Hydrogenispora ethanolica: one gene and its partner. The protein of the gene in region 1 interacts with the protein of each later gene in a pairwise test. Links are inferred from orthologs where the notes say so. Each region holds a gene or a part of one and is shown on either strand. Other genes may lie near its edges.

Region 1 (15,207 bases):
GGTGAAGTTGTAACCGATCCGGGTAGCCCATTTGGACTGAGAGTCAGTGGCCTCGGTGTCATATTCGCCACGGGCATAGAACTTGTTCATGGTGAACAGGGCGCCCACTTTGGCGACATCCTGGTCGTTATTGTCTTTGCCGATTTCGCCGTAGATGTTCAGGTTCTTAAGCGGTTGAGCGGTAGCTTGCCATACCAAAGCGCCGTCTTGGTCCGAATCAAGCTTCTGATAGTTCACGCCAATGCTGGCAACGCCGAAGTTGTAATCGGCTTCAACTTGATAAGCGTTATCTTTGAATTCACTGTCGATACCGTTTTGACGGGGTTGGAAACCCAGGGCCAAGTTGATGTTTTTGCCGAGTTTCGGAGCTATTTTAACTGCTAACGGGGCGTTCATCTCTTCGGTGCTGTTGTCCATGATGGTCATGACGGACGGATTGAAAGCGAATTTACCAACGGTAACGTCGGCCAATTGGTTCTTATAGGTGAAGCTGGCTTCCTCTAAATTGATGCCATAGGTCGGATCGGTGAGTTCATTACCGATTTTGTCCATACCCTTTTTAAGCTGAGTGTGGTAGTCAAGATTCTGACCGAGTTGGCCGTCGAAATTGATGACTGCCTCGATACCGGCGTTATCTTTGTCGATACCGTAAACAACATTACCATTAACATTAGGAGCAGCGGAAACAGCTACAGCGGTAGAAAGTACTAAAGAGAGTGTTACGATTGATGTGACTAACTTTTTCAATTGATTGCCTCCTAAAGAATTATAATTTTGATTTTTGCTGAGACGGAAACTGGATTCATTGATAACTGGGATTCCTGGAAGCAAGGTTCAAAAGCTACTCCCACATCACTCCTTCTTCCGACAAACAGTGGGTTTGTTTATCGGGTTATGCGTTTTTCAAGGTTCTGATGTCATCTTACTACCCGGTGGCCCATTTGTGAATAGGCTAAATTCTTCCCGGTTTTCACATAATTATGTTGCATTTTATAGAATCGTTGCCACGAGTTTACAATACTCTGGGATAATTGAAACGATAAAGGTTAAAAGCTTCAAGCTGAACATTTTTTCATTTGGTTCCCTCTAGAAGCGTTGTGATTAACCCTATCCGAAGGCTAGGGGTGAACACAAAAGCTCAGAGAAGCAAGTGATAAAGTCGATTTTTAATCCATTGAAAGAGTGATTTCCGAATTGGAGGACTTTATCACCTGGCTTCTAGCCGGTCCCATCACAAAAAAACGCCCGAAGGCGCCATGTCATTGGAATAACTGAATAGAAACGATTCTATGCTCGGGGATGGCTATTCAAATAAACCGCCCGAATTTTTTCCCGGGTCAGGTGCGTATAGATTTGAGTGGTCGAAATATCGACATGTCCTAAAAGCTCCTGGACTACCCGAAGATCGGCACCATTCTCCAATAAATGCGTGGCAAAAGTATGCCGGATGGCGTGCGGACTTAATTTCCGATTGAGTGCGAGCTGCTGGAGGTACTTTGCGAAGATTCGCTGAATGCTTCGGCCGCTCAACCGGGTACCGCGATAATTGAGAAAGACGTTCGACGACGGTTTCCCGTTCACTTCGCTTGCCAAGTAGGGCCGTGACTCCTGCAAATAATGTTGCAATGCTCTTTGTGCAGCGCCACCCAACGGCACCAGCCGTTCCTTCGAACCTTTACCGAAGACCCGGATGTAACCTCGGGGAAAATCCAGATCTCCCAGCGTCAGCCCAACAACCTCCTGCAAACGTAGGCCGCTGGAATAAAAGAGCTCAAGCAACGCCCGGTCTCGAATACCCAGTTTTTCTGAGCAGTCAACCAATTCCAACAGATCGAGCATTTCTTGTTGATACAGAAATTGCGGCAACTTTTTTTCCCGCTTCGGAGTAGCCACGCCCAGGACCGGGTTTCGGTCTAAATAACCCTGGCGGCAGAGATACTTGAAAAACGAACGGATGCAAGCTATTTTACGTGCGGTTGAGGTCTTGGCGTAATCCGCCTGTTTCAATTGGGAAAGAAACTCCCGCACCAACAGATGGTCTACCTTCTCCAAATCCTGAATCTTTTTTTCTTGGAGAAACTCAAAAAACTGGCGCAGATCCAGGCCATAACTCTCGATGGTCTTTGGCGAATAGTTTTTACCGACTCGAAGCTGAGTCAGATATTCATCAATGAACCTTTCCAAAATACCACCCTATTTATTAATGGATGTTTTATTTTCGAATGTTTTCAAGATTGAAGGTCTATTCGATTATAAATTGAAGTCTGTTTTATAGGTTTCAAGGATCCGCAATGCTCTTTCGGAGTACATTAAATGCCGTTCTTTTTTCCCTTTTACCCTTTCGCCGAGAGGCTCCATTAACCCAAAATTGACATTCATGGGTTGGAAATAGCGGGAATCGGCATGGCATATATATTGGACCAATGAGCCGATAGCCGTTGTGGCGGGAAATTCGAGCGGGGTTTGGCCGAGAGCAATCCGGGCACAATTGAGACCGGCCAGCAACCCGGAACTGGCTGACTCGACATAACCTTCAACCCCGGTGATCTGGCCGGCAAAGAATAAATCGGAACGTCGTTGTGCTTGATACGTGGGAAGCAACACGACCGGCGCGTTGATGTAGGTATTGCGATGCATGACTCCGAATCGGGCAAACTCGGCGTTTTCCAATCCAGGAATCATCCGAAAGACCCGTTGTTGCTCTCCCCATTTTAAATGAGTCTGAAATCCAACCAAATTATAAAGACTGCCATCACGATTTTCGGGACGTAACTGAACCAGCGCGTAAGGTCTCCTGCCAGTGCGCGGGTCGGTGATCCCAACCGGTTTCATCGTTCCAAAACGTAACGTATCCCGACCCCGGCTTGCCAAAACCTCCACCGGCATGCAACCTTCAAAGAAGATCGCCCGCTCATTAGGTAAATGAGCCTCAGATACCTCCGCCTTCGTCAGATCTTCCCAAAACCGCTCATACTCCTCCCGGGAAAAGGGACAATTCAAATACGCCCCGTCTCCCTTATCATAACGGGAAGCCTCAAATACGATCTCCCGGTTCAGCGATTCCGCTGTGACGATCGGGGCGGCGGCATCGTAAAAATAAAAATACTGTTGCCCGGTAAACTGTTGAATCGCCTCCGCCAAACCGGGGGAGGTCAATGGCCCGGTGGCCACGATGACCGGACCTTCGGGAATCGCAGTCAACTCTTCCCGAACCACCTCGAGCAAGGGACTTTCCAACAAAAGTTCCGCCACTTTTTGCGAGAACTCATGACGGTTGACCGCCAGGGCGCCTCCAGCCGGGACACTGGTGGCATCGGCGGCGCGCATAATGATCGAATCAAACCGGCGCATTTCTTCTTTCAGTAAGCCGACGGCATTTTCGAGTGACGCGCCGCGCAGCGAATTGCTGCAAACCAGCTCAGCAAAATCGCCGCTATGATGGGCCGGAGTCATCTTTCCCGGACGCATCTCATACAAACGGACTGGAACATTCCGCTTGACCAATTGCCAGGCTGCTTCAGAACCTGCTAAACCAGCCCCGATAATAACAACCGGCCTCATTCCTCCGACCCGCCCTGCTCCGTCAATTCCGCTTGATACCCGCAGTTCTGATTGAGGCAGAGGATCTGTTTAGGCTGGTTCCGTCCGCCTTTCACCGTACAAATGGAGCCACATTTGGGGCAGGGTTCTTTATAGGGCCTTTCCCAAGTGACAAAGTCACATTGCGGATACTGGTTGCATCCGTAAAACAGGCGGCCTTTCTTGGATTTCCGTTCCACCACTTCCCCCTGGCCGCATTTTGGACATTTCAATCCCAATACTTTCCGCAAGGGTTTGGCGTTCTTGCATTCCGGATAGCCGGGGCAGGCCAGGAATTTTCCAAAACGTCCATATTTATAAACCATGGTCCGGCCGCATTTTTCGCACTTCTCATCGCTCTCTTCGACAGGGACCTCTAACCGCTCCACAGTCTCCTTGGCTTGAGCCACCTCTTGACTGAAGGTTCCATAAAAATCGGATAAAACATTTACCCATTCCAGATTGCCTTCCGCGATCTGATCGAGTTTCTCTTCCATCTCCGCAGTAAACTCGTAGTCGACGATCTGGCCAAACTTTTGTTTCAACAAATCCACTACGACCTGGCCCAATTCAGTTGGTTTGAAGCGTTTCTCTTCTAATTGGACATAATTTCGTTTCATAATCGTGTCAATGGTTGGAGCAAAAGTGCTGGGGCGTCCGATTCCCTTCTCTTCCAACGTCTTGATCAGAGTAGCCTCCGTATAGCGGGGTGGTGGTTGGGTAAAATGTTGCTTCGGAGCCAGAGCTTGAAGCTGAACCTGTTCTGCTTCATTCATCTCCGGCAGGATGCCTTCCTCTTCTGGCGCGTCATCATCCCGGCCTTCCTGATATACTTCGAGGAAACCCGGGAATTTAAGCACGCTGCCGTTGGCGCGAAAGATATATTCCCCGCCCTTGATCGCAACCCCGACTGTATCCATGATGGCCGGGAGCATCTGGCTGGCAGTAAAGCGTGACCAAATCAGCTGGTATAAGCGAAACTGATCTTTGGAAAGAAAGGGTTTTACTGATTCCGGCACCCGTCCAATCCGGGTCGGCCGAATCGCCTCATGCGCCTCTTGCGCGCTGGCGGCTTTGGTTTTATAGACAGGCGGTTTTTCCGGTAATCGATCGGGACCATACCGTTCCTGGATGACTTCTCTCGCTTCGACTTGAGCTTCTTCAGCCACTCGAACCGAATCCGTCCTCATATACGTGATTAAGCCATCGCTGCCGGCCTCGCCCAATTCAATTCCCTCATATAACTGTTGGGCGAGCATCATTGTTTTTTTAGCTCCAAAACCCAACTTACGAGCGGCTTCCTGTTGCAGACTGCTGGTTGTAAAAGGAGGAGCCGGAAAACGCAGTTTCTCTTTTCGTTTGACCTCGGTGATCAAATATTGGTAATTCTTTAAATCCTCGGTAATCTTCTTCGCTTGCTCTTCGTTGGCGATAACCAGTTTTTTCTTGCCCTTGGAGGTTAACTTGGCTGAAAACCCTTCCCCTTTAACATTATTAAAATCCCCGGTTATGCTCCAAAATTCCTCTTTTATAAACTCCCGGATCTCTTGTTCTCTTTCACAAATGAGCCGAACCGCGACCGATTGTACGCGACCCGCGCTCAATCCTCTTCGAATCTTTCGCCAAAGTAACGGACTCAATTCGTAACCGACGATCCGGTCTAAAATACGTCGCGCTTGTTGAGCATTGACCTTATCCAAATCGATGGGACGCGGATGCTTTAATGAATTCTCTACAGCCTTTTTGGTAATCTCGTGAAATTCAACCCGTTTGCAGCGTTCCTCTTTTAAATCGAGAATATTGGCCAAATGCCAGGAGATCGCCTCTCCTTCGCGGTCAGGGTCAGTCGCCAAAAAGATCGAGTCGGCTTTTTTGGCTGACTCCTTCAATTCCTGAATAATCTTTCCTTTGCCTCGAATATTAATATATTTCGGCTTAAAACCATTATTGATGTCGACGCCGAATTGGCTCTTCGGGAGATCGACAATATGTCCCATGGATGCCTTTACCATATATTTTTTGCCCAAATACTTTTCGATCGTTTTGGCCTTGGCCGGGGATTCCACGATAACCAATGATTTCACAAAAATACCTCCGTACAGTTACAATGCGCCATTTTCCTCATACGCTAGGGTATCCGGATAAAATGGCGACAGAATATTCCAAATCCATAAAAAAAGGGTTATCACTAACCCGATGGGAGACGTCAATTCAAACAAATGCAGGCTGCACTGTCGTTCGGATGGAAAAGGATCATTAATAATCGTTCCTCATCCTCGATCACTTTATGCAGTATCAATTCCAGTTCTTTCATTCCAACCTCAAAAGAATCCAACAGTAGCGCCTCGGCTAAAATCTTTTCCATCTCATCCGGAGAAATCAAGGAACTATCCGCCAACCGAATCAGTTCGCCTCGGCAAGGTACAGAAATTTTACGAATTTCGGCGGGGGAGAAAACCCGATAGCCATTGACACTCACCCGTTCAATGACGTCATCGTCCGACTTCAGGGTAGATGGTATGGAGTAGAGTAATTTAAAAGCAGCCTCGATCTCGTTGGCTTCATAACCCAGTTCTACCAATGCGGCGATTAAATTTCTCTCCGAAAGCATATTATCGCCTTGATCCAACACTTGCTTCATTACATAATTGGCAATCTCGATGACCCTTTCCATTGATTTCATCCCCTGTCTGGGCTTTATTAATCTTTCGGCAAAAAACGGATTTGCTTTAGTTTGAAGGAAGTTTAACAGCAGTCTCGGACGGAAGTCCTAAATTAATCATAGTATATAATAAATTTCCGGGATATGTAACCGTTTATTTTATTCGCAGGTATAGTTGTCCGGGAAAACGTTTGACCAACCCTTTCAGTTCCAGCTGTATCAACACGGCATTCAGCTCTGCTGGGGCCAGGCCTGCTCGGCGTAAAATCTGATCGATATGTAAAGGTTCCCGGCTCATCGTGGCCATAATCTTTTGCTCGCTGGGATTCAAAACGTCGGCTTCCGCGGCGGCTACTTCGGCGGTTTCCAGTTGGGGTATGGATAATTCCGCGAGAATATCCCGATAATCTTCGACCAATTTAGCGCCTTGGCGAAGCAATTTATGTGGACCTTTACTTCCATCATTTCCAATGTTGCCGGGAACGGCAAATACTTCACGTCCCTGTTCCAAGGCAAAACCCGCCGTAATCAAGGAGCCGCTGTCTTGGGTGGCTTCAACCACAACCACTCCCAAGCTCAAGCCGCTGATGATCCGGTTTCGGGCTGGAAAGTTCGATGCCAATGGCGGTGTTCCCAACGGATATTCGCTAATCACCGCGCCGTGAGCAGCAATTTGTTCCATCAGTTCCCCATTTTCACTCGGATACACGATATTCAATCCGCATCCTAACACGGCGATAGTCCGGCCTTGTGCCGCCAAAGCGCCGCGATGAGCTTCGGAATCAATGCCGCGCGCCATGCCGCTGACAATTGTGAGGCCTTGATGGCTGAGATTCATCGCCAGTTCACCGGCGATGTACTCTCCCTGTGGCGTTGGATTCCTCGTTCCGACGATAGCAACGGCCATATCGTCGCCATGAGCGAAATATCCTTTAGTGTAAAGCACCGGAGGCGGATCGGCAATTTTTTTAAGAGGAGCCGGATAATTGTCCTCCGGATAGCAGATAACGCGAAACCCGAATTGCTGTACGAGCCTTAATTCACGCTCTGGATCCCAGGACCGCAGTCTCTGGAGCGCGGCTACGGTTTTCTCTCCAATGATTGGTAATAACCGTTCCGGCGGAGAGTGCCAGGCATCTTTCATATTTCCGAATTCTTCAAGCAATTTAAAGAATCGAATGGAGCCAATCCCGGGCATCCGGTTCCAGCGCAACCAATATTTCAGCTCTTCCGTATTCACATTGCCACCCCCATAAGAATTATTCGTGGCAAATTATACCATTCCTGCTTCTGGTGGGCGAGGTTTATGAATTTTGGAAGAGCCTTAACTTTAGTTGCCAGCATGATTCGGTTGGTTTCTCAAATACTATCATCAGCTAGACACTGCCGGAAACGGAGCATTGAAGGAGCTGTTGGTTATGGAACAAGACCGCGATCACATTTATCTCTGTCCGCGCTGCGGGGTGGATACTCTTCATTATATTGTGAACCATAAAAATGACGTTTTCGGGATTGTTTGTTCCAATTGCCACACTCCTTCCCTGGTCCGGAAGGAAATACTCACCTATCATCAATTAAAATGGGAGGATGAGCTGAGGCTCATCCTGAATAATCTGGAAAATCCTTTCGATGAACACTAAAAGTTAAACTTCCATGATGATTGGCAGAATCATCGGACGACGTTTCATTCGGCCATAGAGGTGTTTACCAAGAATTTCCCGAATTTGGTTTTTCATTGTTGCCCAATCCGCGTTTTGCGAACAATTTTCGATAGCTTGCTTTACTTTCTCTTTTGCTTCCTCGATCAACTCTTCGGATTCACGGACGTAGACAAAACCGCGCGAGACGATATCGGGTCCGGCAACAATTCTGCTGCTCTCCTTATCGATGGTCACGACCACAATTAGAATTCCGTCCTGCGAAAGTTGTTTGCGATCCCGCAATACGATATTCCCGACATCCCCGACGCCCAGCCCATCTACAAATACCTTTCCGGAAGCTACTTTGCTGGCAATCCGGATTTTTTCACGGGTCACTTCGATCATATCGCCATTCTCGGCGATCACTACATTCTCACTGTCAATTCCGAGTTCCACTGCCAGGTGGGCATGCTGTACCAAATGGCGGTATTCTCCGTGCACCGGCACGAAATATCTGGGACGCACCAAATTCAGCATTAATTTTTGTTCTTCTTGACTGGCGTGACCCGAAACATGAATTCCGGAATCCGATTCATAGATAACCGTGGCTCCCTGTTTGAACAGATGATTGATGGTCCGGGCAACTAATTTCTCATTGCCTGGGATGGTCGAAGCCGAAATTAACACGGTATCTCCGGGAACGATATTGATTTTACGGTGATCCGAGGTTGCCATCCGGGTGAGCGCCGACATCGGCTCCCCTTGGGTTCCGGTGGTGATGATGGCAACTCGGTTCGCCGGGTAGCGATCGATCTCATCGATGTCCACCAACAATCCTTCCGGTACCTTTAAATAGCCCAAATCCATGGCAATAGAAGCCACGTTGATCATGCTTCGTCCCACCAAGGCCACCTTGCGCTCATGGTGAAAAGCGGTGTCCATAATCTGCTGCACCCGGTGGATGTTCGAAGCAAAAGTGGCGACCAAAATTCTTCCCGGGGCTTGGACAAAAAGTTCGTTGAAAGTCTTATTCAGTTCCCGTTCGGAAGGGGTATAGCCTTCGCGTTCCACATTGGTGCTGTCGGATAGGAGCACTAATACTCCTTTATCCCCCAATTCGGCCAATTTTCGAAAGTCGGTGACTTTCCCGTCGACCGGAGTATGGTCAAATTTAAAATCGGCAGTATGCAAAATCACCCCAACCGAAGTGTGAATGGCGAGAGCGGTTACATCGGCAATGCTATGATTCACGTGGATAAACTCCACTGAGAAATTACCGATTTTTACCTCATCACCCGCCTTAACACATACGGTACGGACGTCGCGGACCATATTGTGTTCTTCGAACTTTCCTTTTGCCAGCCCCAGAGTGAGTTTGGTCCCGTAAATCGGAACGTTCAACTGTTTGAGAACGTAAGGCAGCGCCCCAATATGATCCTCATGACCGTGCGTCAAGAGGATTCCTTTCACCCGCTCCCGATTGTCGACCAAATACGATATATCCGGTATGACTAGATCAATTCCCAACATATCCTCATCCGGAAATGCCAAACCGGCATCAATGACTAAGATCTCACGGTTGCACTCAACCGCCATCATGTTCTTGCCAATCTCGCCCAAACCTCCGAGCGGGATCAACAAAACACGGTCTTGCTTGTTAAAAAGACCCAATAAAAAAAACACCTCCACTTGTGCTGTACAGATCGGTTGGTCTCAATATGTTTTCGGGTTTTCTCCGCAGGGTTACCCGGTACCCCTTCAAAAGAACCTAAACTTTGCCGTTCCAAAATGCCGCACATTTTTATTAAAATTAATTATAGCGGATTTATTCTTCGTATACAAGTAAATATCAGGTCATAATTTTGTCTCGTCCATATCTCAAATTTTCAAAAATAATGACTCCTTGACCCCGGCACCCCCCTACTTAGTTAAATTCCGGGGAAGGATCGACTTCGGGAATATTTTGCACCTTCGGGCGATAAAATAAACTCGCATTCAGTCAAGTGAGGTGAAAACATGGACCACCGTTCCAGTGAAAAATACGATATTATTGCCCAGGAGTGCGGCGGATATGAACCGATTCTTTCCAAAAACCTCGCTTCCAGTTTTGAGTATGGTCAAACGGAAGACGCAGGTTGCGACACCTGCGTCAATTTTCACAACGGTTCTTGCGATATTTATAAAAACGAGGCCGGGTATTAATGATGAGGCTGTTGAGAAACTTGTTTGGCAGCTTCAATGATCATCCGCAACGCATCGGCACGAACTTGACGATCTTCGCGGGAAAGTTTTGCAAAGACTTCTCCTTCGGGGCTGACCGCATATCTGCCGCGCAAGTTGGAAAGGGCGATGGCCACAGTATCGACCCGGCAACGATCACAAGCGCAAAATTCCGGATGTTGTCGATGAAACTCCTCAAAAATTTCCACAACGACATCCTCCATATAGTTTTTTAAACTCATGACTCCTCCCCACCCCTTTTTCTCTTTTGATTACGCTTGATAAGTCTCCAAGACCTGACGCATTTTGGCGATGGGCGCCTCCCGGTCAAGCCACAATGAAAAACTTTGCGCCCCTTGATAGAGTAACAACGATAGGCCTGTCAGCGTCGGACAACCCGCCTGGCGAGCTTCGTTGATGAGCCGGGTATCCCCTTTGCGGTATACCAGATCATAAACAAGCAGCCGCTCGTGAAATAATTTTGACTGGACCAAGGAAGCATCTTCATGCAATCCCACGGATGTCGTGTTGATCAAGAGCTGAAACCGGCTCCAATCCAATGCTTCCAATTGGTCCAATCTGGCGAGGATTACTTCAAACCCGGTCCGGTCGCGAACTTGATCCCGCAAATCGGCCACACGTTTTGGATCACGATTGACAACGGTTATCGAACGGACATTGGAAGCGACAAGCCGATAAAGCAGTGCCGCCGCCGAGCCTCCCGCCCCCAGCATCAAGATGTTCTTTCCGGTCGGATCAAATTGGCCGTCTTCCCGCAACGACTGGATAAAGCCGCTCCCGTCGGTGCTGGTGCCGATTAAGCGGCCGTTCCGGTTCATAATGGTATTCACGGAACCGCTCTGTAAAGAATCACCCACAATCTCATCCAACTCCGGGATAACCGCCTGTTTAAGGGGAATTGTCAAATTAATTCCCTGAATGCCGAGGGCTCTAATCCCTTGGACTGCAGCGGGCAGCTGAGAAAGCGTTACGTGAAAGGGCAAATACACACCGTTTACGTTCAATTCGGCAAATGCCGCATTCTGCATAACCGGTGACAGACTATGGGCCACCGGATCTCCAAAAACGCCATAGACGGCCGTACTTCCCGTGATTCGCTGTTGATTCATAATCCTTCCATGTTGCGTAAACTATCGATGCCGCAACAAATTTCTTAAACGCCCGGATAGGTTGCGACATATTTCCTTTATTCATAAGATGAAAAAATTTGTCATTCATAACCGGCTTACAGGATATGAAAGTACTCATCTTATATAGCTTGAAGCAACACGAACTCCTTCACATTTGTTCGGGTTCCTATTAAAACATTCATCCCTACCAAAGAAAGAATTCGGAGATTTTTGGTAAATTCCTTCTTTCGGAACCCCGATACTTTTCAGGGAGATTACGGTACTCACCGAAAAGGATGTTCGGCGGACCCATCCCGGATAGAAAAAACCACCGTCGCACGGTGGTTGAAATTTTATCCAAAATGGATCAATTGAAGCTGGTTTTATATTTGTACCGTCAAGGCGGTGGTGTATATCCGAGAGGAATCATCAGCCAAATTGTCGTCGACCATTACTTTCGCATGGATTTTCCGGGTCAACGCATAACTGGCGCCCAGGCGCAGGTTCTCGCTGGACCAATCATCCGCCTTCATGGTCACCTCACCACCGAGGCGCAATTTGGAGCCCAATTGCAGGCTGGCGCCAGGGGTAATCATCATCTCATCATCCGTGGCTTTTCCCGTTTCAACGTTGAGATAACCATATAAGAAATTGAAGTTGGTCCAGACGGATAAACCGTACATCGGAATGTTTTGCTCACCCAGGTCATAACCGAGATAAGCGGTATAACCCATGGTCTTATTGTGCCGCGGGTTAAAGTAAGCTTTTACCAATGTCTGGCGGTCCGATTGGTTGACATTCCGCAGCTCACCCGCTAAGGTGATAGATGGAGCGATTCCGTAACTCACTTCTGCATTGAAAGCCTTGTCTTCCTGATCGGGCTGGTTAAAACGGGCGGAGAGATCGATTCCCAACCCGGCAGGAGGCAGTGTTCTGCCGTTTTCCGCGCCAAAAGTGTAAGGGTTGGCAAGAGCAGCCACAGCTGAAGATGTGAGTAGGATGAGAGCAGCGATAGTTGCCAGGATCGTTTTTTTGAACAACCGTAAACACTCCTTATTTTGTATTAAGCGACTGTCTTCGTCACTACAATCGACGGTACGCGTCGCCTTACCCTAGCTTTCTACAAGGAATGCTCCGGTCCCTGCCGTGATCATCTGTTAAACCAGGCAATCCGAACCAAACCAGTTTTCTTTTACCGTTTCATTTTGTACCATAGTCCCATTCCTACTAGTTCCTAAATCCCATAATCTATAGATGTCTTGTCTGATTCTATTTTTCGCATGTGTCGCAATTCCTGGCGGATAGATAATTCGCCAATATCTGGAGGTGATACAATGAACTATCATGCTGCCGCTCCCCCACAATTCGGAATGCCGCTTCCGCAATGGAATGGCTGGCAGCCGTCCGGCGATCCAATGGCGGTTGCCGAAATCGCTGGTGGTCCCCTCGCACCCGATATCCGCGGTCTAGTTTTATTTCAAGATGTCCCGGGCGGGACATGGGTTTCAGTAAACGTCTCCGGACTCCCTCCTTACCGGCCAGCCAGCGGGAACCAGGCGCCCATCGGCCCTCATGGGTTTCACATTCATGAAACCGACTCGTGCGCTCCCGGCGACCCAACCAATCCTTTTCAGGGCGCCGGCGAACACTGGAATCCAACCCGGCAGCCTCATGGAAATCACGCCGGTGATTTCCCAGCGCTCTTTTCCAACAACGGCCGGGCCCTCATGGGCTTTTTCACGGACCGCTTCCGGGTTGATGAAGTCATCGGCCATTCCGTCATCATTCATCAAAATCCCGATGACTATCGCAGTCAACCGGCGGGGGCGTCCGGAAAACGCTTAGCATGCGGCGTGATTCGGCCTTACCCGTCCCAATAAACCTGAATCCTCAAAAGATCGCTTTATTTTCATCGTAATGATTGTCCAAAGGATATTTTTCTGGTATATATTTTAAGGGAGATTCCAGGCAAGCTTCTTCATGTCGGGCATTTCATGTTGCCAATACCGTATTCGGCGCGTAATCCTCGGAGCAGGCGGGCAAAACGATTTTTCGACACCCGCCTGTCTTTATATGCCCCTCCCAAAACAGTTTTATGGAGGATACACTGTATATGACCCTGATCGAACTTTATAAAAATGCCTATCACCAGCTCCATACCCAAACGCCGTTGCGGACCGATTGCGGCCGCCTCTGCAACCGGGCTTGCTGCCAAGAAAATGACGAAGATCTGGGTATGTACCTGTTCCCGGGTGAAGCGGAGCTGCTTCTCGCCGCGGATTTTCTGCGCATTGAACCAACCGACCTGCAATATCTCCCCGGCAAAAACGTCTATTTCGCCTCCTGCAACAGCCAGTGCCGACGCTCGCAACGCCCGCTGGCCTGCCGCATCTTCCCGCTAACTCCTTATATGACGGCCAAAGGATTATTGACCACGATCATTGATCCCCGGGCCCGGTTCGTCTGTCCGTTGGCCCGGGAATATCAGCGTTCCGACTTCCATCCGGAATTTGTGCGGGCAGTGCAAAAAGTGGGGCAATTATTGATCAAGCACCAGGAGACCCAGGCATTCCTGCTTTGGTTAGCCGCCGTTATCGACGAATACCGGGAACTGCCGTTTTCCACAAAATGAACAATTTTGGGTGTCAATTGAAGGATGGTCCAAAAAGGAATTATTGCCCATTTTGTCATCGGTTTGTTACAATTTGTTAATTGAGCGAATGCTTTCCGGTGTTACAATGAGAAAAGATCGAAAATAAACGAATTGAGGATGGGTATGCGTCATTTCCGTTATTTGCTGTTCCTATTGCTGTTCTTGGTCACTCCAGTAACCACCACAACCGCCCCTGCTCCGGAATCCTCCCAACAACCGCTCTCCAACGAACTCTCGCTCGCGGATAAACAGGCGATGCAGCGGAAGATTCTCAATGAGATTCTAAACAAATACGAGGGCAACCAAACTTTCCTCAAACTTCATGAATACATGATCATCAAGTTTCAGCAACTGGCGAAACAACGCTCGCCCCGCCAGCCGGAACTGATTATTCGAGAGGCCTTTGAGCGTACCCAAGTTGTTTACGAAAAAACCAAACCGTTTGTTCGAAACAGCTTTCGTGATTTTAATCCCGACGCAGTGGAACGGTCGGTAGAAAAGTATCTATGGCTCAAGGGACTCTGCTTTTTGATCCTTGGCATCAACCAAGAGCACGAGATCGGTCTATCCTATTTCTATCTGCCCGAGAATCAAGGAATGAAAAAGGAATTGCTCCGCGATATTATCCACTATTCCTTTCCGGAAGTTCCCGATGTTCCGGCGAACCGCATCTGGTTTCAGAACATGGTCCAAGTCATGGATCGTCTGGGCTACAAAATCTTTAACATCAATAAATACTCTCCCGCCAAGAATCTCGCCGCTGCGCCAAACCGGGTTTCGTGACAGGAAATACAGGCCGGTTACTCCATGCCCGAACGAACTCCCGGCCGCGGCCGAGATCTTAAGCGGTGCGGGCGATCCGGGGTTAGTCTTGAGTTTCCACCTCTTCGACGGGATAATCCATTTCCCGAACGATTTTGCCGTCCGCAGTCAAGGCAATGGCATGACCCGCCCCGGAATAGATCCGGGCATAAACTCGCCTTCCGGAATTGTCCACTGTCAGCCAATGCTCATCCCAACTGCCCGGACCCAGCCGTTCCTCTACTGAGGCCGCGGCGGCCCGAAATTGCGGGTTCTGCTCAAACTTGGCCGCCTCCTCCCGGTTCAGCTCCTGAATATCCTCTTCCTCCAACTCCACAAAAAAACGGTTTTCAAAGACCGTCGGCTGATAATTATTCATGCGTTTTGTACGCCCCCTCATCCTAATTCTGCCCATCCTTTTCTGCATCTAAACAGCGGAAAGCGATCGTTTTTCAACTTACCCCGTTATCGTACCGCTCGACAGATCCGCCTTGGTCCGCGACGGGCCATGACTTTTCAACC
Region 2 (15,150 bases), on another replicon or contig:
CGCTGGCTATCTCCCCGGCTTCGTGGCCGCCCATGCCGTCCGCCACTACGAACAAATTATCGCGGTACCCGAAGCTATCCTCGTTTTGTTCCCGGATTCGACCCTTGTCTGTCTTTGAACCAATTCGCATCTTCTCATCCTCACAGGTTACTACTCCGGTGGTTAAAAACAGCGAAAGAAATTTTGGAAAATCGCGATGCTTTAACCTCGTTTTCCAAAATTAATTCATCCATTGAACCGCCGGATATATCGATGTCGCAACATCAAGAAACGCGCCGCGCCCCCCTCGGAGAATCACTCCAAGCGCTTGCCGGCGGAGCGGCGCCCCGTCCGGTAATCCCTGGAGACTTCGATGACGGTTTCCCCGATCTTGATCTGATCCCCGGGCGACAACGGCTTCTTCTTGGCCAGCGGCTCGCCGTTTAAAAATGTGCCGTTGGTGCTGCGCAGGTCTTCGAGGTACAATTGGGAACCTTTTTGATGAATCACGGCATGGAACCGTGAAACTTTCGGGTCCCGCAATTGAATGTGGTTATCCGGCTGGCGGCCCAGCTTGATCTCAGGGGTGGCTCCGACGAACTGGCGGCCGCGGTCCAATCCCGAACTGACCGTAAAGACCCATTGTTCTTCGGCTAAAGCCTGAAGTTTGGGCCGAACCTTGGTTTTTTCGGTCACTCCGGGTCCCTCCGGCCGCCAATTCTTGGTGTTTTGCAGCGCCGGCCAGCGATTCGTCTTTTCGGGAGCATTCACCCAGGGAAGGGCCATTCCTTTGAAAAAATGGGCCACTCGCGGCGCAGGCTTTAACGCCCCGCCGGGAATGGCGTCCCCGGCGTCCTGGGGCCGCAATATTCTATGAAACAGGCGACGAATGTTCATTTTGATACTTCCCTTGTAATTGTCCGCAGGCCGCCGACAACCGGGTGCCCCGTTCCTTGCGGACTGTCGTTTCGATCCCCGCGAGTAGCAATTCCTTCTCAAACAGGCGGACCCTGGCCGGATCGGAGCGGCGCCAGTCCTTGCCCGGTATCGGATTGAACGGTATTAAATTGATATGGCAGAGCAAGCCGGATAATAGCCCGGCCAGGTTCCGCAGGTCCTCGGGCCGGTCATTCACTCCGGCGATCATCGTGTACTCGAAGGTGATCCGCCGGTTGGTCTTTTGCAAATAAGCGTGACAGGCTTCCAGCACCGCCGCCAGCGGATATTTCCGGTTGATCGGCATGAGCCGGTCCCGCAGCCGGTCGTCGGCGGCATGGAGCGAGATCGCCAGATTCAGCTGCAAGGGTTCTTCCGCCAAACGCTGGATTCCCGGAACGATGCCGCAGGTGGAGATGGTAATATGCCGGGCCCCGATGCCCATCCCTTGGGGATGATTCATGATACGTACTGCTTTCAACAGGTTCTCGACATTCAGCAGCGGTTCCCCCTGGCCCATCGCCACCAGGCTATTGATGCGGACCCCGGCGTCACGGCCGATCCGCAACGGCTGCTCGATGATTTCCGCGGCCGTCAGATTACGGGACCATCCCAGCTGGCCGGTGGCGCAAAAAAGGCAACCCACGGCGCAACCGACCTGCGTTGAAAAACAAACCGTATGCCGCTCGGCGTCGGGCAGATAGACGCTCTCCACCCGCCGGCCGTCCTCCAATTGAAAAAGGTATTTACGGGTGCCATCGGGATCGTTCTCAACGGCCACGGTCTCCAGCCGTCCCAGCGAAACCCCCTCGGCCCGGAATTTTTCCCGTAATGACTTGGGGAGGACGCTGATCTCCTCCCAATCGGCGGCCCCTTTCTGATACAGCCAGTCAAAAATCTGTGCCGCGCGGTATTTCGGCAAATGATAGGTTCCCAGAAATGCCTGCAGTTCTTCCAGTTCCAATCCTTTAATGTTCAAACAGCATCCCCAATTCAGCCCCGTCGGCTGTCGGTATTCCTTCAAAATTAGAAGCCATGTGATAAAGTCTCTTTCAAATGAATCCTTTTGCCAAAGGATTTTAAACGACTTTATCACTTGCTTCCCTGAGCTTTTGTGTTCACCCCGACCTTCGGACGGGGTTTATCACAGCGCTTTTAGATTAACCCGGACCGGGGAAATTATCTATGGGGCCGCCCGGTTTTCCGTAAGCGTCCCGCACCGGCTTTCTTGCCCGATCCGGAAATCAAAAGGAAATCCGCTACGGATTTCCTCGATAAGGCTCGGATTCTCAGACGATCTTGGATTCCAAACGCAGTTTATCCGCGATCTTGGCCACGAACGAAGCGGTGGTCGGAAACCTGCCTTTTTTGTTGTCAAATCCGAAAAAGTTCTCCATGAATTCGGAATTGCCCCGCTCCCATCCGATCTCGATGGTGTGACGAATGGCCGATTCCACGCCGCTGGGGGTGGAACGGTATTTATCGGCGATCCGGGGATAAAGGTTTTTGGTGATATTGCCGAGGACTTCGACTTCCTTGGCGGCGATAATGATCGCATCCCGTAAATAGGCATAGCCACGGAAATGAGCGGGAATTCCCATTTCGTGAAAGAGCTTGCTCACTTCCAGCTCCAATTCGCTTTCGGTTTTCTCCCGCCGGGCATGGTTGGCGATAACCGGACGGTCCGTCGCGACTTTAGCGGGTTTGAAGGGGGACGGCTGTCCGGCGGCGAATTGGCGGATCCGCTCAAAAAGGGTCGGTGCGTCAAACGGTTTGACCATGTAATAAGTAGCTCCCAAGGAGATTAACCGTTGAATCATCGACTCTTGCTCAAAGGCAGTCAATACGATGACGATGGGCCGATCCGGAAGTTCGCCCAGTCTTTCCAGGACCCCGATGCCGTCCAGGTAGGGCATTGTAATATCCAGAACCAGCACATGGGGTTTGATGCTTTCGACCAGTTGCAACGCTTCAATGCCATCATATGCGACACCCGTGAGTTCCATATCATCCTGAAGGCTGATCAAGCCGGACAATGAGGTACATAATTCGCGGTTGTTATCAGCCACTACGATCTTGATCTTTGACATACATCCCCCTCCTTCATAACATAACAACTTTTGGTAATAATTCGACGGGGAAGGGGCAAATCCTTTTTGGTTTTTACCGATATCAAACGCAATAATCCGGCTAGAGCCCGGTTAACCCGCCTGTTGGCAGGCTGCGGCTCCAATAAATTTTTGCCGTTTGATCTCCATCAGGATAATATTCTTCCAATCGCTCCGCCGGCGCTGGAGAATCCCGATCTGCTGGAAACCGTTCTTCAGGTAGCAATGAATCGCCCGCTCGTTGAACTCATAAACCCGAAGGTAAATCCGGTTAAAACCCCGCTCGCCCATGGTATAGTTCAGCATCAGTTGAATGGCCTGGCTGCCCAGGCCCTGTCCCCAGTAGCGCCGGTCCCCGATGCGAATCCGCAATTCCGCCTCGCGTTTATTCCAACAGATATGATCCAGCTCCATATCGCCGATCAACTCTCCGGCCAGGGTCTCCATGGCAAATATTTGATAGTTGCGATCGGGAACATTCGCATGGTACCAGCGTTCTAATTGCTGAGGGTCGCTCGGAAGATCGCAGTCGACGAAAGACTGCAATTCCGGGTCGCAATTCCATTGGGCCATCGTCGCCAGATCTTTGATAGCTAACGGGCGAAGCCGGATTTTGGTTCCACTCAATTCCATATTAACCCCTCCGGTCAAGTTGGTTTTTCCGTTGAATGCTGCGAATTTTACTTTGTCGGATGCTATATAAGTTGAATTAAATTCCGCTTTGATTTCATTTGCATTCGGCTTTGCTATGCAAACGGCTTTGTTAAAAGTCGTTGCACTAGAAGCCATGTGATAAAGTCTTTCGAAACGGGAATCAGCTTGCCAAAGGAATTAAAACGACTTTATCCCTTGCTTCTCTGAGCTTTTGTGTTCACCCTGGCCTTCGGACAGGGTTTATCACAACGCTTTTAGGAATGCAAATCTTAGTTAAAAAATTTATTTCATCCTATATAGGGGAGTCTTTTTCAATTACTTAGAATTTCGTCCCGGCCGGCTTTTTACCTCTAAGTAATTATCGCCAGGATATCAGGCTTGCTGGAAATGGGAGGGGCATTTCTCCAGGGGAAGACATAAGAATCAGGAGAGAAAAACGGAAGAATACACAGGAAACCATTTTGGACCATTGAATCGCCGAAACTTTCATTTTATTGGGCCATCATTCAAAACCACTTTGCGATCACCCGCTTTCGATTGGCGATCTTATAAAACCTTGTGACGCCTTGCAAAACGGAGCGGGAGACGGCAAAGTCCTTTCGGCCGGCGTGACCGGTGATTCTCCGGACCGGCGACTTTTTGCCTCTCAAAGCGGGACGGTTCAGCCCCGTAGCGCAACAAAAAAGATGGAGAAAATCCCCATCTTCCAAGACAATCTTTTGTGGAGTACTGCGTACATTGCTGAATTATTTTGGTTCTACGATCAGCTTAATCGCCGTCCGTTCCTCACCATCGATGGTGACCTCGGTAAAAGCAGGAATACAGACCAAATTGATGCCGCTGGGCGCTACAAAGCCGCGTGCGATAGCCACTGCTTTGACGGCTTGATTGATAGCACCCGCGCCGATCGCTTGAATTTCAACGATGCCTTTTTCGCGAATAATTCCCGATAATGCCCCGGCCACTGCGTTCGGACTGGATTTCGCCGACACTTTCAACACATCCATTTTTGTCCCTCCATACTTTGCTAGGTTCCGTACTTGGTACGTATTCAATGTAAATTTATTTGCTGCTATTAATAATATGAATGTTAGTTCAGACAATTGCTAATTTCCGGCCGTTACTACCTCATCAATTTCGGTCACGTCTCGGAAATCATGGACCGCAGGAATCGGCGGACCCGTACCGGCCTTCATGTAGCCAATGGATTGTCAGAAGCCATGTGATAAAGTCTCTTTCCAAACGATTCGACTGGCAAGAGGATTTCAAAACGACTTTATCACTTGCTTCTCTGAGCTTTTGTGAACACTCCGACCTTCGGACGGGGTTTACCACAACGCTTTTAGTTCTCCAGGTCTTGCCGGATCCTTTTGATCTGTGTCGTCCTCCCGAATTCATCCACTTCCAAAAGCACGGCGTTGAAAGCAACCGGTCCCTCCGCCACTTCGAACCGGACGGGCCGTTTCGTTTTAAACTTGGTAATCACCAATTCGGAATTGATGCCCAAAACCGAGTTGATCGGACCTGTCATCCCGACATCGGTAATATACCCGGTCCCCTGCGGAAGAATTCGCTCATCCGCGGTGGTGACATGCGTATGCGTGCCCAGTACCGCCGAGACCCGCCCATCCAGGTACCAACCCAGGGCGATCTTTTCGGAAGTAGCCTCGGCGTGCATATCGAGGAGCACCAAATCGGTCTTGCGCCGCAGATTGGTCACGATCTCATCGGCCGTCTCGAAGGGACAACGCAACGGCTCCAGAAAGACCTGCCCCAGCATATTCACCACTCCGACCAGGACTCCTTTATCCGTTTCCGCCAGATAATAGCCCTGTCCCGGCGTTCCCTTGGGGTAGTTGGCCGGCCGGATTACCCGCGGCTCATGCTCCAGGACATTATAGATATCCCGGTTGTCCCAGGTATGATTGCCCATGGTAATCACATCAATGCCGCAAGCCAGAAGCTCCTTGGCGATATCAAGCGTGATTCCGAAGCCGCCGGCGGCATTCTCGCCGTTGGCGACCACCAGATCGAGTTCCTCGGACTCGATGAGGGAAGGCAGGCAAGCCTTGACAGCCTTCCGGCCCGGCCGGCCCTCAATATCACCAATAAATAATATCTTCAGCAAACAAAGTCCTCCATCTCAATCGGAACCAACCCGCGATCTGCTATCGCTTTCAGATTATTCCAAATTTTCACTTTTTATATACTGGAAGCACCGCCAGCATACAAACGGGGGTTACTGTTCTGCAGCATCCCCCCGTCGCTTGGCACAAATCTATTTTGCAAAACTTTGCTCACTTTTTGCCGGACAACGGACTTTCCGACGACAGAAGCGCTTTGCGTCTCATTTGTGAAGATTGGCCCGGTTAAAGACCATCACCCGGCCTTCTTCACGGAAGCCGATCAACCGTTTTTCCTGCTGGGAATCTTTCAGGTCCTCGAGCATATGGTCGATCATTTCCTCCTGAAGCAATACATCCTCATCCTGAACCGCCTCTTCCTGGTCAAGGAGGAGATTGCCTTCGAAAAACTGATGGACAACGCCGATGATCAGGCCGATCTCTTCTTGGCTCAATGAATCGATATCCCGCAAAATCTCAAGGAAGGTCAGATTGTCACACTCGGTGAAACTGATCTCGGTCTGCAATTGTTTCCTGCCCTGCAAGTCCGAGATCGCGCCCAGGCTCAGGGCCATTCCTTCCTTGAATGCTTCGAATTCGCCGGCGTCCAGGGTTTTGATCAACATAAAGGAAAACTGCAATGTCTTCTGGTCCGGGTCATACCGGACCGTGCCGATCTCGGGGTAACGTACCAATAAGAAAGCTATCAGACTCATGGAATTGGAGAAGGACTCGCCTTCTTTCCAGAAGATGCCTTTCATGTTTCCTCCCCCTTCCAGACCTCTTCGTTTATTATAGAGTTTTAAACGGCGTTTGGTGCTATTCCCAAGTTATTTCGCATAATCGACCGCTCTGGTTTCGCGGATGACAGTCACCTTGATCTGACCGGGATATTCCAGTTCATCCTCGATCCGTTTGACGATCTCCCGGGCGATCCGCACTGCGTTCAGGTCATCGATCCGGTCCGGTTTGACCATGATCCGAATCTCCCGTCCGGCTTGAATCGCGTACGCTTTTTCGACCCCTTCAAAAGAGTCGGCGATCTTCTCCAGTTTTTCGAGACGCTTGATATAGGTCTCCAAAGTCTCACGGCGGGCGCCCGGCCGGGCCGCCGAGACCGCATCGCAAGCTTGCACCAGCACCGCCTCTACCGAGGCCGGTTCGACATCGCCGTGATGAGCGGCGATGGCATTGACGATGAGCGGGGTCTCCCGGTATTTCTTGGCGAGATCCGCGCCGATGGTTACGTGGGGTCCTTCCACTTCATGATTGACTGCTTTGCCGATATCATGGAGCAATCCGGCGCGCTTGGCAAGAGTCACATCGGCGCCGAGCTCTCCGGCCATGATGCCGCACAAATGGGCGACCTCAATGGAGTGATTCAAAACGTTCTGTCCGTAACTGGTCCGGTACTTCAACCGTCCCAAGAGTTTTACCAGTTCAAAATGGAGCCCGTGAATGCCCGTTTCAAAAGTGGCCCGTTCGCCCTCTTCCTTGATGATGGCGTCCACTTCTTTCTGGGACTTTTCCACCATCTCTTCGATCCGGGCCGGGTGAATCCGCCCGTCCACGATCAGTTTCTCCAACGCCAGGCGGGCGACTTCGCGGCGAATCGGATCAAATCCGGAGAGGATCACTGCCTCGGGCGTATCGTCGATGATCAGATCGACCCCGGTCAAGGTCTCCAGCGCCCGGATGTTCCGGCCCTCACGGCCGATGATCCTGCCTTTCATCTCATCGTTCGGCAGCGCTACCACGGAAACGGTGGCCTCCGCCACATGATCCGCGGCACAGCGCTGGATGGCGAGAGAGATGATCTCCCGGGCTTTCCGGTCGGATTCCTCTTTTGCTCTAGCCTCCAAATCGCGGATCTTAATGGCGACCTCTTGTTGGATCTCTTCTTCCACATCCTTGAGCAGGAGCGTCTTCGCTTCCTCCGTGGTCAAACCCGAGATTCGCTCCAATTCATGACGATGCTTCTGATGGATTTCCTGAACTTCGTTTTTCAACCGTTCGACTTCGGCATCTTTTTTGGTTAAGGCTTCCTCTTTCTTCTCTAAAACTTCGTATTTCCGATCAAGGGATTCTTCCTTCTGTAAAAGTCGTTTCTCCAAACGTTGAATATCGGCACGACGCTCGCGGTTTTCCCGTTCGAGTTCGTTTTTTACCTTTAAAGCTTCCTCTTTCGCCTCAAGCAATGCCTCGCGCTTAATCGACTCGACTTCCTTGTGGGCTTCCTCAATAATCTTACGCGCTTGTTCCTTCGCTGATTCGACTTGAATTTTTCCATAAATATACGCGGCGGCAAACCCAAGGACTGAACCGATGATGATTCCTAAGAAATATTGGATGCTAATCACCTCCTATAATTTTAGCTCTTTCAAAACAGACTTCTGAAAGCGAAGTCCTTGCGATAATGATCGGATTTTTCGGATTTTAGAGAAGAAAATTCACTGCAAAAATAAATACAAAACAAGCCGAGTAAGAACTCGGCTTTTGTTCTGTCCTCAATAGATCATTGTAAACATTTTTAGATAGTGTGTCAAGGGGTAGATATCTCCTGAAAACACCGCCCAATCGTGTGTTCGGCGAAACCGGCCCGGGCTAATTTCTGACATTCCTTGACTCCAATCTCCCCGGCTCCAGCCCGTTTGGCCAGTAAGGTCCGGGCGATAATGATCTCGTCGGCATCGGAATAGTGCTCACCCAGTAATTCGGAGATCAGTTCCCGGGCGATCCCTTCGGCGGCCAGGTCCGCTTTGACATAGGCACGGCTCTTCAAACGGCGTTTCAGCAACTCAACCCGGGCAACACCGTAAGCGCGGTCGTTCAGATAGCCCCAACCGGTCAAACGTTCCAGACAAGCGGCAATCTCCGCCGCCTCAAAACCCATCTTGCTTAAGCGCTCCCGCAGCCGCCGCTCCGAATAGGGTTGCCTGCCGATCAACCGGAGCGCCGCATCCATGGCCGTCCGTTCCTTCACGGCGCGTTACTTCCCTTTGGCGGGCGCCGCAACCGATTCCGGCTTGACTTCGGCGTCTTCGCTGAGCAAGCCCACGGCGATCCGGATCTTCTTTTCGATCTCCGCAAACAGCGCCGGATCCTTCTTTAAAAACTCCCGCGCCGCTTCACGGCCCTGGCCGATCCGGGTCTCGCCGTAGGAGAACCAGGCGCCGCTCTTGTTGATGATATTGCGATCCACCGCCATGTCCAGAACGCAACCGGTCTTGGAGATGCCTTCACCGTAAATCATATCGAACTCCGCTTCCTTGAAAGGCGGCGCCACCTTGTTCTTGACCACTTTCACCTTGGTCCGGCTGCCGATGATGTCCGAACCTTGTTTCAAGGTCTCCACCTTGCGGACTTCCAAACGGATTGTGGAATAAAACTTCAGCGCCCGGCCGCCCGGCGTGGTCTCGGGGTTGCCGAACATGACGCCTACTTTTTCGCGGATCTGGTTGATAAAGATGGTGATGGTATTGGATTTGCTGACGACCGCGGTCAGCTTGCGGAGCGCCTGCGACATCAGACGGGCCTGCAATCCGACGTGGGAATCGCCCATTTCCCCCTCGATCTCGGCTTGCGGCGTCAATGCCGCCACCGAGTCGATGACGATCACATCCACCGCGCCGCTGCGGACCAAGGCCTCGCAGATCTCCAGCGCCTGTTCGCCGGTGTCCGGCTGGGAGATGAGGAGATTGTCGATATCCACGCCCAACTTTTTGGCATATAGCGGATCCAACGCATGCTCGGCGTCGATGAAGGCGGCGATTCCGCCCAGCCGTTGCGCCTCGGCCACCATATGCAAGGCCACCGTGGTTTTACCGGCCGATTCCGGCCCATAGATCTCCACGATCCGGCCCCGGGGCACGCCGCCCACTCCCAAGGCCAGATCCAGGGTGAGCGCGCCGGTGGGAATCACTTCGATATTCAACTTATCGGCACTTTCGCCCAGTTTCATGATGGAGCCCTTGCCGAATTGCTTTTCGATCTGCAATAATGCGACTTCCAACGCCTTTTGTTTATCGGACAAAGCTAGAAACCTCCTTTGGTTACTGCGTGAGTGACATCCTGCTTAAGAATGGATCAAGAACGTTTCCAAACATATGTTCTGATTCAGTATAACAAACCCGGTCTCCGATGTCAAATTAAGAATGGTTTCCTTTTGCTCCAAAGGTCAGGTCGGCTATCGAGCGATACGCCGGACCCGCCGGCCGCAATTGGCTCTCGATCAACGAGAAGCCGGTCACCAGGGTCCCTGCTCGCCAAAGGGGATTGGCAAAGGAAATGGTCCCCGGCGAGTGGGTTTTAGCCCGGGCCACGGTCAGGTGAGGCTTGAATGGTTTGTCCGCCGGGCCGAAACTCCGCTCCCGGCAGGCGTTTTCCAGCCGTGCCGCCAATCCCGTCAATTCCGCCGCACCTTCCGCCAGGCCGAACCAGAACACCCGGGGCGGCCCGGCCGGCGGAAAGAAGCCCGCCGTACCGAGGCGCATCGTAAAAGGCCTCATCCTCCGGGCCTCCTCTTGCAACCGCAAGCGCAGCGGCCCGACAGCCGCCCTGTCCACCTCGCCCAGAAACCGTAACGTAAAATGAAGATTCGCCGGACTCGTCCATTTCCAATCCGGACTCTCCGGACTGAGCCGGCGGATGAAGACGGCGACCTCCTCCCGCTGCTCCGGCGAGAGCCAAACTCCGATAAAAAGCCGCATATTCAACTCCAAGCAACGTAGATTCCCCGAGATTTCCTAGCTCCGCAGCGCCTGCCAAAGCAGCGCCAGTCCGGCCTGGGCCGCCGATTCTTTGTTGCCGATCCGGTCGAGCGGGAAGATCCGCCGTTCGACTTGGCTGTAACCAGGCAAGTCCACCCCGAGATAGACCAGGCCGACCGGTTTTTCCGCCGTTCCGCCGCCGGGACCGGCGATCCCGGTGGCCGAAAGTCCAACCTCCGCGCCAGTCAGCCGGCGGATTCCCGCCGCCATGGCCCGGGCCGTCTCCGGACTGACCGCGCCATGCTCCGCCAGGGTCGATTCGGGAACGCCCAGCACCGCCATTTTCAATTCATTGCTGTAGGAGTTGACTCCGCCCAGATAATAATCGGAACTCCCCGCGACATTGGTAATCCGGTGGGCCATCAACCCGCCGGTGCAGGACTCGGCCAGCGCCAACCGCCAACCGCGCTCCCGCAGCAATCGCCCGATGGCCGTCTCCAGGTTGTCCTGATCATAACCATAAATGTACCCGCCCAATCGCGCCCGCACCTTTTCGGTCAAGGCGTCGATCAGCCGCCAATTCTCGTCCTCTCGGAAGCCCTTGGCGGTAATCCGCAGCGAAACCTCGCCCCGGCCGGCATAAGGCGCAATCGTCGGATTGCTTTGCGCGGCGATTAGGTCGATGACCTGTTCTTCCATGGCCGATTCGCCGATGCCGACCATCCGGATGGTTCTGGAGGTCAGCAAGGGATTCCCTTCCGCCGCCAAAATACGCCCCAAGCGCTCCCTGACGCTCTCATTCCAGATCCCTTTCAATTCATAGGGCACGCCCGGAAGAGCGACCAGTACCCGACCCTCCCGCTCGACCCAAAGGGCGGGGGCGGTGCCAAACGAATTGGCGATCACCTGCCCGGAGGCGGGAAACAACGCTTGCCTGCGATTGCTCTCCGGATAAGGCCGGTCCATCTTGTGAAAATAGGCCACAATCTGCTCCCAAGCCGCCTGCCGCGGCGTTAATTCTTCTCCGAGCAGCGCCGCCACGGCTTCGCGGGTCAAATCGTCCTGGGTCGGCCCGAGTCCGCCGGAGAGGATTAATAAGTCAGCCCGTTGCCAGGCCTGCCGCAAGGCCGCCACGATCCGTTCCAGGTTGTCTCCGACCGTCAGCTTATGATACAAATCAATGCCTAATCCGGCCAATTCTTCCGCCAGAAAGGCGGCATTGGTATCGAGGATCTGCCCCAGCAACAATTCGGTTCCGATGCATACAATTTCCGCTTTCAATCCGCTTCGCCTCATGTAAGATTAAGATCCGTGCTTGGCCGGAGCCAAGTACTTCTCCATATTATTTTCGCCTCTTCTTTGAAAATTCCTGTTGTGGCCGAAGGTATTCTTCCTTCAATAAAAGGAGCCGTCCATCCCGGGCGCGATTTTTATTCTGGTATTCTGGATCAGGAATCAGGATATGCTCATCCCCTGCCGCTGAAATAGTCGATCACGCCCTGGCAAATCGCCTCGGCCACCCGTTCGCGATATTCCGGCCGGCCGAGGAGCGCCGCCTCCTCGGGGTTGGAAAGGAAACCCACTTCAATGATGGCCGCCGGCATCCGGCTGTCTTGCAGAACCCGGAAATTACCCGGTTTGGCCCGCCGGTTGTTGGGGCCGAGCCGCCCGACCAGTTGCTTCTGGATGGCTTCGGCTAAACGCCGGGAATCGGGGTTACCCGGTCCGTAAAAAGTTTGGGCGCCCCGGTAGCGGCTCTCGGGAAAGCTGTTGGCATGCAGCGACAGGTAAATATCCGCGCCGCTTTGCCCGGCCATCCGGACCCGATTGATCAAGTCCTGCCGTTTTTGGTGGCGCAACTGTTCCGGCCCCTCGCTGAAGTCGCAGTCGGTCTCGCGAATCATCACGCAATACACATTGACCCGTGACAGGAAACGTTTCAAACGCAACGCGATATCCAGATTCAACTCTTTCTCAAGCAATCCCTCCCGGGAGCGGGCGCCTGGATCGTCGCCGCCATGGCCGGCGTCGATGGCCACTTTTTTGCCGGAAACCAGTCCGGATAAAGGCAGGTTGGTCCAGATCGCCGGTTGGGAGTATAGCCACACCCCCACCAAAAGACTGAGACCCACTACCATCCAATACAGATGATCGCCCCGCAACCATAGAACGAAGAGCCGCCTTCGAGCCAATACCATACCGCCTTTCTTTCCTTCTCCCAAGCGCCGGCACAGCCTTCTCCGCAACGCGGCGCCTCTCGTTCCAAAGATATTCAGCCTGCCGGCGCCGCAGTACCGGAATCCGGCGGGAAGCTCCGGTTCATCTGGAAAATGGAACCAAAAGCAGCGTGACCGTTGCGCGCACCGTGCCGTTCTGCCCGGGCGAAGGTCGCGTTTTCCTGCGATTTCTGCCCGGAAGGATCGGAGCGGTTCCGGGCGCGAAAAAATTTAAAGCATTTTAGCTGGTCAATTATCCAATTTATTCTGAGAAGCGCGACTCGAAAATGTTGCGTCATATGATTGACAGCCCCCCCGATTTTTGCTATTATAGGTTTGTTTGTAAAATAAGCGGGGAGCGTGAGAATTCTCGTTCCAGTCCACAAGTTCATACTCCTGATCTAACATATATCCCGAGGCGAGCCGTAGTGCATCATCGGGTAAAGGGAAATCAGGGTGCTTATGGGTCAAAATTATTCTTCCTGACCAGAAGATACTTCGAAGAAGGGGTTGAGGGGAATGGAAACTTTTGATACTGTAGGTGCTCACGTTCTGGCAGACTTTTGGGGCTGCCGGTTCGAAAAGCTCAATGATGCAGAGTTCCTGATGAATTGTTTGCGGAAGGCCGCAAGCAGCGCCAAAATGACAGTCCTCGGGGAGGAGTCTTTTAAGTTTGAACCGCAAGGATTTACCGGTCTCCTTTTGCTTTCGGAGAGTCATATCTCGATTCATACTTATCCCGAACGGGGTTTCGCCGCGATCGATGTGTATACGTGCGGCGGCGGTATGACGCAGAAAGCCATCGAGTTTCTGAAGGAATCTCTCGAACCGGAGACCGTCCATCAGATGGTGGTCCGGCGCGGTCTGCCAGATGAAGAGTTCGCGGTAAACGCTTCTTAATCTCGCAATGAACCGAAATACGATCAAGCGACACCTGGTATTCCCAGGTGTCGCTTTTTTGGATGCGTTCAAGAATCAGCTATGGAACTACCGAACACACCGGAAAGAGGCCGAACCAACCGGCCTCTTTCCCAATTTTGATGACCTCTTTCCTACGCTTGCGCTTGCCGTTCCACCCGGATCTCCGCCGGATGGCCGTTGATATCCCATTTTTCAAACTTGCCGGTCGCCGCCGGCTGCCGCTCGAGCACCAAGGCCAGCGTCTCCGCCATGACATACTCCCGGAAATGCTCCATGGCCGCGGCCACCTCGTCGTCACTGACAAAGCTCAGCCGGATCCGGTCGGTCATCTCCAGTCCTTGAGTCTTGCGCATATTTTGCACTTTGGAAACGACCTCCCGGGCCAGGCCTTCCTCGATCAAAGCCTGATCCAACTGCAAGTTGAGCACGATATAGCGGCCGTGATCCATCTCCACCGCGAAGCCTTCCCGATCCTGGACCCGCACTTCCAGATCCTCCTGGCCCAGGATCACTTCCGTACCGTTGGCATCGAGCTTGATCACTCCGCTACCGCGCAACTCCTTGACGAGCGTCGCCGCGTCGCTCTTCCCCAGCGCCGCGCCGATGGCTCCGAGCAGCTTGCCGTATTTCGGCCCCAACACCGGGAAGTTGGGTTTCACCGTATAGACCACATAAGCGTCGGGGGCGTCGATGAACTCCAGCGTCTTGAGGTTCAGCTCTTCCTTGACCAGCTCCGCCATAGGCGTCAACTCGGACTGGTGTTTCCGGTCCACCAGCATCGTCGCGAGCGGCTGCCGCACCTTGATCTGGACCTTGTTCCGGGCGGCCCGGCCCAGCGAGACCAGATCGATCACCAAGCCCATATGCTCTTCCAGCGTCTTGTCGATCAGCGAAAGGTTCGCCTCGGGATACAGCTCCAAGTGAACCGAATCTTTGGCGCCCGGCGCGCCTTGGATCAGATTGCGGTAAATCTCGTCGGCCAGGAACGGCGCGAACGGCGCCATCAATTTGACCACCGCCAGCAATACTTCCCAGAGCGTCCGGTAAACCGCCTGCTTATCGCGGTCCATCGCCGACGCCCAGAAACGGTCCCGGGTCCGCCGCACATACCAGTTGGAGACCTCGTCGATGAGGAAGCTCTGGATCGCCCGGACCACCCGGGTCAGGTCGTACTCCTTCATATCCTCCCGGACTTCCGCAATCAGCGAATTCAGCTTGGAGAGGATCCAGCGGTCGATCTCCGGCCGCTCCGCTTCGGGAATCCGGTAACTGGCCGGATCGGCCCCGTCAATGTTGGCGTATAAGGTAAAGAACGAATAGACATTCTGAAGCGTCCCGAAGAACTTGGCCGAAACGTCCTTCAAGCCGTCCTCGTCGAAGCGGGTCGGCGTCCAGGGCGGCGAAACCGCCAGCAGGTACCAGCGGGTGGCGTCGGCGCCGTACTTCTCCAGCATCTGCCATGGATCCACCGCGTTGCCGCGCGTCTTGGACATCTTTTGGCCGT

The links.
Region 2: the proteins of dprA (region 1) and recA interact in binary tests that used the Bacillus subtilis proteins (3 or more experiments, as listed by UniProt). The link is inferred for Hydrogenispora ethanolica from one-to-one orthologs.

Annotation. Positions count from the first base shown.
Region 1 is NZ_SLUN01000049.1:9,266-24,472, forward strand. The notes cover bases 5,439-8,400. They hold dprA (DNA-processing protein DprA), read right to left. Parts: upstream 7,482-8,400; coding sequence 6,396-7,481; downstream 5,439-6,395. Other genes in these bases: topA (type I DNA topoisomerase), read right to left, coding at 5,439-5,663; EDC14_RS24245 (DUF494 family protein), read right to left, coding at 5,786-6,253; EDC14_RS24255 (hypothetical protein), read left to right, coding at 7,660-7,881; EDC14_RS24260 (ribonuclease J), read right to left, coding at 7,885-8,400. Also shown: EDC14_RS24225 (porin), read right to left, coding at 1-747; tyrosine recombinase XerC, read right to left, coding at 1,288-2,184; methylenetetrahydrofolate--tRNA-(uracil(54)-C(5))-methyltransferase (FADH(2)-oxidizing) TrmFO, read right to left, coding at 2,251-3,561; more of topA, read right to left, coding at 3,558-5,438; more of EDC14_RS24260, read right to left, coding at 8,401-9,552; EDC14_RS24265 (hypothetical protein), read left to right, coding at 9,898-10,083; EDC14_RS24270 (late competence development ComFB family protein), read right to left, coding at 10,080-10,343; EDC14_RS24275 (shikimate dehydrogenase), read right to left, coding at 10,374-11,231; EDC14_RS24280 (hypothetical protein), read right to left, coding at 11,615-12,271; EDC14_RS24285 (superoxide dismutase family protein), read left to right, coding at 12,602-13,111; EDC14_RS24290 (hypothetical protein), read left to right, coding at 13,345-13,863; EDC14_RS24295 (hypothetical protein), read left to right, coding at 14,008-14,667; EDC14_RS24300 (hypothetical protein), read right to left, coding at 14,750-15,064. UniProt on the Bacillus subtilis protein: Protein that helps load RecA onto ssDNA during transformation. Binds cooperatively to circular ssDNA, is able to bridge different segments of DNA. Favors the loading of RecA onto SsbA- or SsbB-coated ssDNA and formation of RecA-DNA filaments.
Region 2 is NZ_SLUN01000028.1:49,294-64,443, reverse strand. The notes cover bases 7,812-10,716. They hold recA (recombinase RecA), read right to left. Parts: upstream 9,834-10,716; coding sequence 8,790-9,833; downstream 7,812-8,789. Other genes in these bases: EDC14_RS19215 (competence/damage-inducible protein A), read right to left, coding at 10,546-10,716; thpR (RNA 2',3'-cyclic phosphodiesterase), read right to left, coding at 9,949-10,509; EDC14_RS19230 (regulatory protein RecX), read right to left, coding at 8,343-8,783; rny (ribonuclease Y), read right to left, coding at 7,812-8,160. Also shown: EDC14_RS19275 (Stp1/IreP family PP2C-type Ser/Thr phosphatase), read right to left, coding at 1-130; EDC14_RS19270 (FHA domain-containing protein), read right to left, coding at 295-876; dual-specificity RNA methyltransferase RlmN, read right to left, coding at 851-1,894; sporulation transcription factor Spo0A, read right to left, coding at 2,205-3,005; EDC14_RS19255 (GNAT family N-acetyltransferase), read right to left, coding at 3,117-3,656; EDC14_RS19250 (stage V sporulation protein S), read right to left, coding at 4,424-4,684; EDC14_RS19245 (TIGR00282 family metallophosphoesterase), read right to left, coding at 5,020-5,805; EDC14_RS19240 (hypothetical protein), read right to left, coding at 6,025-6,561; more of rny, read right to left, coding at 6,631-7,811; more of EDC14_RS19215, read right to left, coding at 10,717-11,790; EDC14_RS19210 (N-acetylmuramoyl-L-alanine amidase), read right to left, coding at 11,976-12,701; EDC14_RS19205 (hypothetical protein), read right to left, coding at 12,782-13,111; speD (adenosylmethionine decarboxylase), read left to right, coding at 13,245-13,625; ileS (isoleucine--tRNA ligase), read right to left, coding at 13,778-15,150. UniProt on the Bacillus subtilis protein: Multifunctional protein involved in homologous recombination, DNA repair and competence.